DNA from 2 places in the Kitasatospora sp. NPDC034035 genome. Region 1 is predicted to be linked to the other one. Evidence: riboswitches for the same ligand, from Rfam matches in the RefSeq annotation. Region 1 holds a riboswitch; the other holds the start of a gene.

Region 1 (5,307 bases):
GCGTGCTGGACGGCGAGGCGGTCCCGGCCGGCGGGCTGGGGCTCGGGCGCCAGTTGAAGGACGAGATCTACGGCTGCCCGCCGGTGCTGGTGCTGATCGGCCGGCCGCAGGACTCCTGGCTCGCCGCCTGGAGCCGGGCCGATGCCGCGATCTCCCGACCGGTGGACCCGGTGGCGCTGGCCGAGGCGGTCGCCACCCTGCTGCGGGCACGGCTGGCGAAGCGGGCTCCGGCCGGCCGCTGAGCGGCGGTGTCTCAGTACTAGAGAAGACAGGGCCGTAGGCGCCCCGCCGCTGGATAGGCTGGCTCCCAACCGTACGGACGTCCCCCGGAGCGGGGGAACCGACAACAGCTGGAGTCAGCCATGGTGAACGTGAACCCTGCGAACGGCGGTAGCGACCCCGCGCAGGTGGTCCGCTCCTGGCCGGACATCCTGGCGGCGCTGTTGCGGGGGGAGGACCTCGACCGCTCGTCCACCGCGTGGGCGATGGACCGGATCATGAGCGGCGAGGCGTCCCCCGCCCAGGTGGCCGGCTTCATGATCGCGCTGCGGGCCAAGGGCGAGACGGTCGACGAGGTCACCGGTCTGGTGGACGCGATGTACGCGCACGCCGAACCGCTGGAGATCCCCGGCCCGGCGGTGGACATCGTCGGCACCGGCGGCGACCGGGCGAAGACCGTCAACATCTCCACGATGTCGGCGATCGTCGCGGCGGCCGCCGGCGCCAAGGTGGTCAAGCACGGCAACCGGGCCGCCTCCTCGTCCACCGGGTCCTCGGACGTGCTGGCGAAGCTCGGCGTGGCGCTGGACCTCTCCGCCCGGCGGGTCGCCCAGGTCGCCGAGGAGGTCGGACTCACCTTCTGCTTCGCGGCGAAGTTCCACCCCTCGATGCGGCACGCCGCCACCGCCCGGCGCGACCTCGGGGTGCCGACGGCCTTCAACATCCTCGGCCCGCTGACCAACCCGGCCAAGGTCACCTCCCACGCCATCGGCTGCTTCGACACCCGGCTGGCCGGGCTGATCGCCGGCGTGCTCGCCCGGCGCGGCTCGACGGCGCTGGTCTTCCGCGGCGACGACGGGCTGGACGAGCTGACCATCACCACCACCTCGCGGGTGTGGGTGGTGCGCGACGGGGTGGTCACCGAGACCTCCTTCGACCCGCGGGAGGTCGGCATCGAACTGGTCGGCATCGAGACGCTGCGCGGCGGGGACCCCGCCTACAACGCCGAGGTCGCGCGCCGGCTGCTGGCGGGCGAGCGCGGGCCGGTGCGGGACGCCGTCCTGCTGAACACGGCGGCGGCGCTGGTCGCGCTCGACCTGGGCGACGCGCCGCTGGCGGAGCAGCTCGCGGCGGGCATGGCGCGGGCGGCGGAGGCCATCGACTCGGGCGCCGCGCAGGACCTGCTGCGGCGCTGGTCGGAGGCCACCAGCCGGAGCTGAAGCGGTAGTTGGGAGCCCGCGCCGGTACGCCGGCGCGGGCTCCCCGGCTGTCCGGATGGTGGATGCCCGTTTGACCACCCGCTGGACCCGACCTAGAGTCTTCGGCAGGTCATGAGTGACAGCGCCAAAGCCCCAGCTTGCTGTCCGGCAACCCTCCGTCCGTGGCGGGGTGCCCTGGGTGAGGACCGGGTCGCCACGGCAAACCGTCCGTGCGGCAAGCGCGGACGCCCGACGATTTGGCACTCCCGGGGTCCCATACCCCCGAAGGAGTGCATCCTCATGTCTCTCTCCACCGAAATCGCCACCGAGATCGGCACCCCCCTCGCGGTCCTCGGCGCCGACGTCCAGGTCCCGCTCGCCAGCGGTGACAAGGTCGGCTACGCGGCGCTCGACTACGCGGCCAGCGCGCCGGCGCTGCAGCGGGTGTGGGACGACGTCGCCGCCTACGCGCCGTACTACGGCAGCGTGCACCGCGGGGCCGGGTACCTCTCGCAGCTGTCCACCGACCTCTTCGAGCAGAGCCGCCGCACCGTCGCCGAGTTCCTCGACCTGCGCGAGGGCGACCAGGTGGTCTTCACCCGGGCCACCACCGACTCGCTCAACCTGCTCGCCGGCGCCGTTCCGGCCGGCACCCGGGTGTTCGCCTTCGAGACCGAGCACCACGCCTCGCTGCTGCCCTGGGCGCACGCCGGACTGGGCGTCACCTACCTGCGCGCGCCGCGCTCGCGGGCCGAGGCGGTGGCCGCCCTGGACGCCGCGCTCACCGAGGCGCCCGAGGGGCCCAAGCTGCTCTGCGTCACCGGCGCCTCCAACGTGACCGGCGAGCTGTGGCCGGTCGCCGAGCTGACCGAGACCGCGCACCGGCACGGCGCCCGGGTGGTGCTGGACGCCGCCCAGCTGGCCCCGCACCACCGGGTCTCGGTGCGCGAGCTGGACGTCGACTGGATCGCCTTCTCCGGCCACAAGATCTACGCGCCGTTCGGCGCCGGGGTGCTGGCCGGCCGGGCGGACTGGCTGGACGCGGCCGAGCCGTACCTGGCCGGCGGCGGAGCAACCCGCACGGTGGCCCGGGAGACGGACGGCTCGGTGGCCGTGCAGTGGCACACCGGCCCGGCCCGGCACGAGGCCGGTTCGCCGAACGTCATCGGCGCCTACGCGATCGCCTCGGCCTGCCGGGCGCTGAGCGAGGCCGGCTTCGACGCGCTGGAGGCCCGCGAGCGGCAGCTGGTCGACCGGCTGACCGCGGGGCTGGCGCGGATCCCCCAGGTCAAGGTGCTGAACCTGTTCGGCGCCGGCTCCGCCCGGGTGGGCGTGCTGTCCTTCGTCGTCCGGGGCTGGAACAGCTCGCACTTCTCGGCCGCGCTGTCCGCCGAGTACGGCATCGGGGTGCGCGACGGCCTGTTCTGCGCCCACCCGCTGGTGCGGACCCTGCTCGGTGACGAGGACACCCCGCCGTCGGAGTGCGGTGCGCCGGAGCCCTCGCTGCCGGGCGAGCGCAGCCTGAACGCGATCCGGGTGAGTTTCGGCGCCGGGACGCCGGACGAGCACATCGACCGCTTCCTGACCGCCGTTCGGGAGCTGGTCACGGACGGCGCGGCCTGGAACTACCGCAACGAGGGCGGGCGTTGCGTCGTGGACACCCGCCGGGAGGGCTGAGGCCCCGGCCCCGCTACTCGTCCAGGCCGAGGGCGAAGGCGGCTTCCAGGTCGTGCTGGGAGTAGGTGCGGAAGGCGATCTGGGTCTCGGTGTGGGCCACGCCCGGGACCTTGTTGAGCCGGCCCGGGATGACCTCGGCCAGGTCGTCGTGGCGGCGCACCCGGACCATCGCCACCAGGTCGTATCCGCCGGTCACCGAGTAGACCTCGCTGACGCCCTCGATGGCGGCGATGGCCTCGGCGATCTCCGGGATGCGGTCGACACTGGTCTTGATCAGGACGATGGCGGTGATCACTGTTCGGGCTCCTTTGTGGGGTGCCGCCAGCGTATCGGGCGTCAGCCGGGTCGTCGCGAGGGGTGGCGAACCACCGTGCAGGTGTAGAGGAAGCCGGCCGAGAAGCCGATCACGTGGACCAGGTAGGCCACCCCGGGGCCCGCCGAATGCACCGACCACCACTGCAGGGCGAACCAGAGGCCGAGCACCAGCCAGGCCGGGAAGCGCAGCGGCAGGAAGAACAACAGCGGGACGAGGGTGGTCACCCGGGCGCGCGGGTGCAGGCGCAGATAGGCGCCCAGGACGGCCGAGATCGCGCCGGACGCTCCGATGAGCACCCGGGTGGAATCCGGCGCGTGCGCCTCGGCGAGCGCGAAGCCGTACGTGGCCAGGCTGCCGGCCGCCAGGTAGAAGACGGCGTACCGGGCCCGGCCCAGCCGCCGTTCGACGGCCGGGCCGAAGACGTGGAGGAAGAGCAGGTTGCCCAGCAGGTGCAGCCAGCCGGCGTGCAGGAAGAGGCCGGTGAGGGCGGACAGCGCCGGGTGCTTGCCCGGGGTCGGGGCGGCCGGGCAGCCGGGGACCGGGTCGGGGGCCTCCGTCAACTGCGCGGCGGTCAGCGGCCGCCCGGTCAGCAGTTCGGCCGGGACGGCGCCCCAGCGCTGCTCGTACCGCTGCTCCGCGCAGACCCGGGCCTGGCCGGTGCCGTACAGCGGATTGAGTCCGGCGGCCGGGCCGAGCAGGAAGACCAGGGTGTTGACCGCGATCAGGGCGTAGGTGACCGCCGGGGCGGCCGCCTCCGGCCGGCCGCCCCGCTCGGCGGTGTGGTCGGGGGCCGCGAGCGCCATGCGGCCAAGCATCCCTCCGGGCGCCGCAGGTGACACGGCGGTTTACGGCAGGTGGACTAGCCCCGCTATTCCGCTGACCGGTGGTCGCGATGGTTGCCCCAGGCAATAGGCTTGGGGCGGGCAATCCCGCCTCCCGCCGCCGATGCCGGGGCTCCGGGGGGAGCGCCTGGCCCACGCAGGGACCACCCGAGAGGACCCCCCGATGACCGTCCCCGCCCTGACCGCCGAGACGCGCTGGCGCTGCACGCTGTGCGGCAACCTCACCCGGTTCGATGTCACCCGCAGCGCGCGGGTCACCGAGTTCCTGCACTTCGACCTGGCCGGCGACTCCAAGGTCGAGGAGACCGAGGTGCTGAGCGAGACCATCGAGTCGGTGCGCTGCCGCTGGTGCAACGCCGTGGACCAGGTCGAGCTGGTGGCCCGCCCGGGTGCCGAGGGCGCGGAGGCCCCGACCGAGCAGGGCTGATCCCCGCCGGTGTGGTGGGCGGTGCGCCGCGCGCCCGTCCGCCGCACGGGACAATACAGACAAGACGCACGGAGCGTGACGACAGGGGGCGGTCGCGGCCGTACCCGCCGGAAACAGGATCGGAGCCGAGGACGTGGTGGACGCAGCGAAGGAGCCCGGCGAAGCGCAGGGGCTTCGGCCCGCTGCGCAGGAGCAGGTGCCGGACGCCGGGACGGGACCGGCGGAGAGCGCTGCGCCCGACACCCCAGACACCCCAGACACTCCAGACACCCCTGACACCTCTGAGTCCCCTGAGCCCTCCGAGTCCGCTGAGCCCGGGTCGGAGCACGTCGCCGAGAAGCTGGACCGGCCGCTGCCCGAGGGGGTGCGCCGACGCGTGGTCGGGCTGGCCTCGGACGCGCTGGGCGGACTGCCGCCGGGCGAGCTCCCGCAGAGCCTGCGTCAGTACGTGAAGTTCACCCCCGCGCGGCGCGCCAAGTACGCGGCCACCGCGCTGGCGGCCGCGCTGGAGGCGGAGCCGGCGTTCCGGGTGCGGATAGCGGAGCGGCTGCGGCTGGGGCAGCCGGACCTGGTGAGGGCGCTGGAGTCGGGCAGTGTCCCGGGCGCCGCCGATCCGATGGACGTCGC
Region 2 (5,307 bases), on a different contig from region 1:
GTTGACGAAACGGCGCAGCTTGCCGGCGTCGTCCAGGATGCGGGCGGAGATGCCCGCGTGGTTCTGCTCCAGGTCGGCGATGACCTCGGCCAGGGTGACGCCCTCGGCGGTCACCTCGGCGGCGCCGCCGGTGTAGGTGCGCAGGATGGTGGGGATGCGGACGTTGGCGCTCATGGCTCTCCTTGCGGGTGGGGCCTCACGGGGGCGGAGGTGGTTCAGGCGGACACGAGGCCGGCGGCGCGGAAGGAGTCCAGCGTCGGGCGGATGACGGCGGTCATCCCGGCGTCGGAGACGGCGTCCAGGGTCTTCAGGCCGTCGCCGGTGTTGATCGCGACGGTCTCCTTGGCCGGATCCAGCCGTCCGGTCTCGACCAGCTTCTTCAGCACGCCGACGGTCACCCCGCCCGCGGTCTCGGCGAAGATTCCCTCGGTCCGCGCCAGCAGCCGGATCGCCGCCACGACCTCGGCGTCCGTGACGTCCTCCACCGCCCCGCCCGTCCGGCGGGCGATGTCCAGCACGTACGGGCCGTCGGCCGGGTTGCCGATCGCCAGCGACTTGGCGATGGTGTCCGGCTTGACCGGCTTGATCACGTCCCGGCCGGCCTTGAAGGCGGCCGACACCGGCGAGCAGCCCTCCGCCTGGGCGCCGAAGATCCGGTACGGCCGGTCCTCGACCAGGCCGAGCTTGATCAGCTCCTGCAGCCCCTTGTCGATCTTCGTCAGCTGCGATCCCGAGGCGATCGGGATCACGATCTGCTCCGGCAGCCGCCAGCCGAGCTGCTCGCAGATCTCGTACGCCAGCGTCTTGGAGCCCTCGCCGTAGTACGGCCGCAGGTTGACGTTGACGAAGCCCCAGCCCTCGCCGGCCGGGTCGCCGATCAGCTCCGAGCAGAAGCGGTTCACGTCGTCGTAGTTGCCCTCGATGCCGACCAGCTCGCCGCCGTACACCCCGGCCATGACGACCTTGCCCTGCTCCAGGTCGTGCGGGATGAACACGCAGGACCGGAACCCGGCCCGGGCGGCCGCCGCGCCCACCGCGCCGGCCAGGTTGCCGGTGGAGGAGCAGGACAGCGTCGTGTAGCCGAACGCCCGCGCGGCCTCGATGGCGCAGGCCACCACGCGGTCCTTGAAGGAGTGGGTCGGGTTCCCGGAGTCGTCCTTGATGTGCAGCTGGGCGGTGAAGCCGAGCTCCCGGCCCAGGTTGTCCGCCTTCACCAGCGGGGTCCAGCCCGGGTTCAGGTTGGGCTTGGAAGCCACGTCGGCCGGCACCGGCAGCAGCGGCGCGTAGCGCCAGACGGAGGCCGGACCGGCCTCGATCCGCTTGCGCAGCTCCTCGGCGCCCTCGCTGCCGAATTCGTAGGCGATCTCCAGCGGGCCGAAGCACTCCAGGCACGCGAAGTCGGGACCGAGCGGGAATCGGGTGCCGCACTCCCGACAGGACAGCGCGACGGCGGGGCCGAGGTCCACGGAAACAGGTGCGACAGTGTCGATAGCCATGATGGCGAGGCCTCTCTCCTCATCTTCCCCGCGGCGCGGACGCGCCACAGGCCGGAATTGGCACCTGTCCCGCCGGGGCCTGTCGAGAACAGCCGCGCGAGAAGGTTGCCGGGACGTCAACGGGCCGTTCCCTCAGTCCCTCTGGATGAGCTTGTGAAATTGTGGTGGTACTCAGCGGCGACCCCGGCGTGCGAAGGTCCGGCCGCTGTACGAAGACTGTATCCGAAGGCGTCAATCCTGAACGGGACCGTCCGCCACGCGAGATGAGCCGTCCCACCCCACCCGCCGAGGAGACTTCCGTGCCCGCCGAACCGACTCCCGAGCTGCTTCCGCAGGCGGCGTCCTGGCTGCGCCGCCGCTCCTGGAGCGCGGCCGACCGTCCGGTGCGCACCCTCCTCGCGGCCAAGGAACGCACCGGGCGCACGGTCAGCGTCGTCCTCCCCGCCCTGGACGAGGAGGCCACCGTCGGCGACATCGTCCGCACCGTCCGCCGCGAGCTGATGGAACGCCTCCCGCTCGTCGACGAACTCGTCGTGGTCGACTCCGGCTCCTCCGACGCCACCGCCGCCGTCGCCGCCGAGGCCGGCGCCCGGGTCGAGCACCGCGACGCCATCCTGCCCCGGCTGCCCGCCGCCGCCGGCAAGGGCGAGGTGCTCTGGCGCTCGCTGCTGGTCACCCGCGGCGACATCGTCTGCTTCGTGGACGCCGACCTGCGCGAGTTCGATCCGGCCTTCGTCTCCGGCATCGTCGGCCCCCTGCTGACCGACGAGTCCATCCAACTGGTCAAGGCCATGTACGACCGTCCTCTCGAGACGGAATCCGGTGCCGTCGTCCCGGCCGGCGGCGGCCGCGTCACCGAACTCGTCGCCCGCCCCCTGCTCAACCTCCACTGGCCGGAACTCGCCGGTTTCGTCCAGCCCCTCGGCGGCGAGTACGCGGCCCGCCGCTCACTGCTCGAACGACTGCCCTTCCCCACCGGTTACGGCGTCGAACTCGGCCTGCTGGTCGACGCGTTGGAGCTGGTCGGCCTGGACGCCCTGGCCCAGGTGGACGTCGGCGTCCGGCACCACCGCCACCAGGACGGCCAGGCCCTCGGCCGGATGGCCGCCACCATCTACCGCACCGCCCTCGAACGCCTCGACCGCGCCCACCGGCTCAAGGCCTCCGCCGACCTCCTCCTCCCGCAGCTCACGCAGTTCACCCGCGACCCGCAGACCCGCGCCTTCACCGCCCACACCCACCCGGTGACCGCCCTGGAGCGCCCCCCGATGCACACCGTCCCCGAATACGCGATCCGCCACTGACCGAGGGCGGCCCCGGGTGAACTGAGGACGGGCCCCGGGTTTGCCGCGCCTGACCCACGGCAACATGCCAACCATGGGCGATCTCACGACCGAACGTTCGAGTGCGACCGGCACCGCCCCCGTCCTGGTGGCATCCAACCGGGGACCGGTGTCGTTCAGCACCGCCGACGACGGCACGCTGACCCTGCGGCGCGGCGGCGGGGGCCTGGTCTCCGGCCTCTCCGCGATCGACGACCCGAACGCGGTCTGGGTCTGCGCCGCCCTGGGGGAGGCGGACCGCAGAGCCGCCGAGCAAGCCCCCCGCGGCCGCCTCGACCTGGCCGGCCACGACGTCGGCGGGCAGGCCGTCCGGATGCTGGCCATCGACCCCGAGACCTTCGCCCGCGCCTACAACGGCGTCGCCAACTCCACCCTCTGGTTCGTCCACCACCTGCTCTACGCGACCCCCACGGCGCCCTCCTTCGACGCCGCCTTCCGCACCGAATGGGCCGCCTACCGGGCCTACAACGCCGCCTTCGCCGAGGCCCTGGCCGCCGAAGCCGCCCCGAACGCCGCGGTCCTGGTCCAGGACTACCACCTCTCCCTCACCCCGGCCCTGCTCCGCGCAGCCCGCCCCGACCTGCGGATCGGCCACTTCTCGCACACCCCCTGGGCCCCACCCGAGTACTACCGGCTGCTCCCGGACGACGTCGCCCGCGCCGTCCTCACCGGCATCCTGGGCGCCGACCGGGCCGGCTTCCTCACCGAGCGCTGGGCCCGCGCCTTCGCCGCCTGCTGCGCGGACCTCCTCGATGCCACCGTCGACCACGAGGCACTCACCGTCACCCTCGACGGCCGCACCACCCGCCTCGGCGTGCACGCCCTCGGCGCCGACGCCGACTTCCTGCGCGAACGCTCGCACCGCCCCGACGTCGACGAACGCCTCGCCGCCCTGCGCGAAGCCGTCGGCGACCGCCGCACCATCGTCCGGGTCGACCGCACCGAGCTGAGCAAGAACATCGTCCGCGGCTTCCAGGCCTACCGGCACCTGCTCCGCACCCGCCCCGAGTGGCACGACCGGGTGGTCCACATCGCGTTCGCCTACCCGTCCCGGACCGACCTGGCCGAGTACCGGAACTACACGGCCGCCGTCCAGGACCTCGCGGAAGAGATCAACGACGAGTTCGCCACCCCCACCTGGCAGCCGCTGATCCTGCACGTCAACGACGACTTCCCGCGTTCCCTCGCCGCCTACCGTCTGGCCGACGTGGCCCTGGTCAACCCCATCCGGGACGGCATGAACCTGGTGGCCAAGGAAGTCCCGGTGGTCTCCGACCGCGGCTGTGCCCTGGTCCTCTCCCGGGAGGCGGGCGCCCACGCGGAGCTCGCCGACGACGCCCTGACGGTCAACCCGTACGACGTCATCGCCACCGCCGACGCCCTGCACACCGCCCTCACCATGCCCGAGGAGGAGCGCGCCGACCGCACCAAGCGCCTCGCGGCGGCGGCCACCGCGCTCCCCCCGCAGCAGTGGTTCCTCGACCAGCTCAACGCGCTGGCCCCGCTCAAGTCCCAGTGAGGGCCTCGCCCAGCGCCCCCAACAGCTCCACCACGCCGGCCGGGCCCGGGACCACCAGGTCCGCCCGGTCGGCGAGTTCGCGCACCGGCGCGTCCCCCACCGCCCCGCTGCACACCAGCAGCCCGGCCACGCCCTCGCCCCGCAGCTTCTCCACCGCCGCGAAGGCCGCCACGTCCCCCAGGTCGTCCCCCGCGTACAGCACCGAACGGGCCCCCCGCTCCCGCAGGAACCCGGTCAGCGCCGCCCCCTTGTCCACCCCCGGCGGCCGCAGCTCCAGCACCAGCCGCCCGGGCTCCACCACCAGTCCGTACTCGGCCGCCAGCTCCCCCACCGGCGCACGCAGCAGCTCCAGCGCCTCCTCGGGCGCCGCCGTCCGCCGCGTGTGCACCGCCACCGAGCGCCCCTTGTCCTCCACGCCCGTCCCCGCCGGCGCCCCGGCCCGCGCCAGCACGCCCGGCAACGCCTCCCGCACCCCCGCCACCCCCGGGTGCACCTCCGGCGCCGTCACCTCGCCGTCCTCCCACCGCTCGGCCCCGTAATGCCCCAGCACCACGAGCCCCGGCACCCCGGCCAGCCCGCCGTACTCCACCGCCAACAGCGCCGGCCGACCCGTCACCACCACCACGGACCGCACCGACGACGCCAGCACCCGCAGCGCCCCCGCCACGCCCGGGTGCGCCCTGGCCCGGCTCGGGTCCGCGACGATCGGCGCCAGCGTCCCGTCGAAGTCCAGCCCGATCACCGCCTCCCGGGGCGCCCGCAGGATCGCCCGCACGCCCTCCCGTCCGGCCTCGGTGCCCGGCGCCCACGTCTCTTCGAATCCCGAACCGAATCCCATACCGGGGCACATACCCCCGGCCCCGGCGCGGAACGCCCGGCTCAGCGGGCCTCCCTCCGGGCGGCCCGCACCCGCCGCAGCCGGTTCACCAGCACCGGTGCGTGCGCCAGC

What was found. Region 1 has a riboswitch for S-adenosylmethionine ahead of ACZ52J_RS23895 (aminotransferase class V-fold PLP-dependent enzyme). Riboswitches for the same ligand answer to the same signal wherever they lie in the genome.
Region 2: it holds a riboswitch for S-adenosylmethionine, as region 1 does, so the genes downstream of both, thrC (threonine synthase) here and ACZ52J_RS23895 (aminotransferase class V-fold PLP-dependent enzyme) in region 1, are expected to answer to the same signal.

What each region holds. Positions count from the first base shown of each region.
Region 1 covers NZ_JBVISA010000017.1:87,301-92,607, reverse strand. Annotated here, with positions in the region: gene ACZ52J_RS23905 (response regulator) at 1-242, shown strand, start outside; gene trpD (anthranilate phosphoribosyltransferase) at 363-1,439, shown strand; SAM riboswitch class IV at 1,547-1,666, shown strand; gene ACZ52J_RS23895 (aminotransferase class V-fold PLP-dependent enzyme) at 1,719-3,095, shown strand; gene ACZ52J_RS23890 (Lrp/AsnC ligand binding domain-containing protein) at 3,109-3,390, opposite strand; gene ACZ52J_RS23885 (rhomboid family intramembrane serine protease) at 3,432-4,214, opposite strand; gene ACZ52J_RS23880 (hypothetical protein) at 4,417-4,680, shown strand; gene ACZ52J_RS23875 (NYN domain-containing protein) at 5,021-5,307, shown strand, end outside.
Region 2 covers NZ_JBVISA010000075.1:3,359-8,665, forward strand. Annotated here, with positions in the region: gene ACZ52J_RS42200 (MoaD/ThiS family protein) at 1-174, opposite strand, end outside; gene thrC (threonine synthase) at 216-1,496, opposite strand; SAM riboswitch class I at 1,513-1,648, opposite strand; gene ACZ52J_RS42210 (glucosyl-3-phosphoglycerate synthase) at 1,820-2,800, shown strand; gene ACZ52J_RS42215 (alpha,alpha-trehalose-phosphate synthase (UDP-forming)) at 2,874-4,358, shown strand; gene otsB (trehalose-phosphatase) at 4,345-5,196, opposite strand; gene ACZ52J_RS42225 (DUF3263 domain-containing protein) at 5,238-5,307, opposite strand, start outside.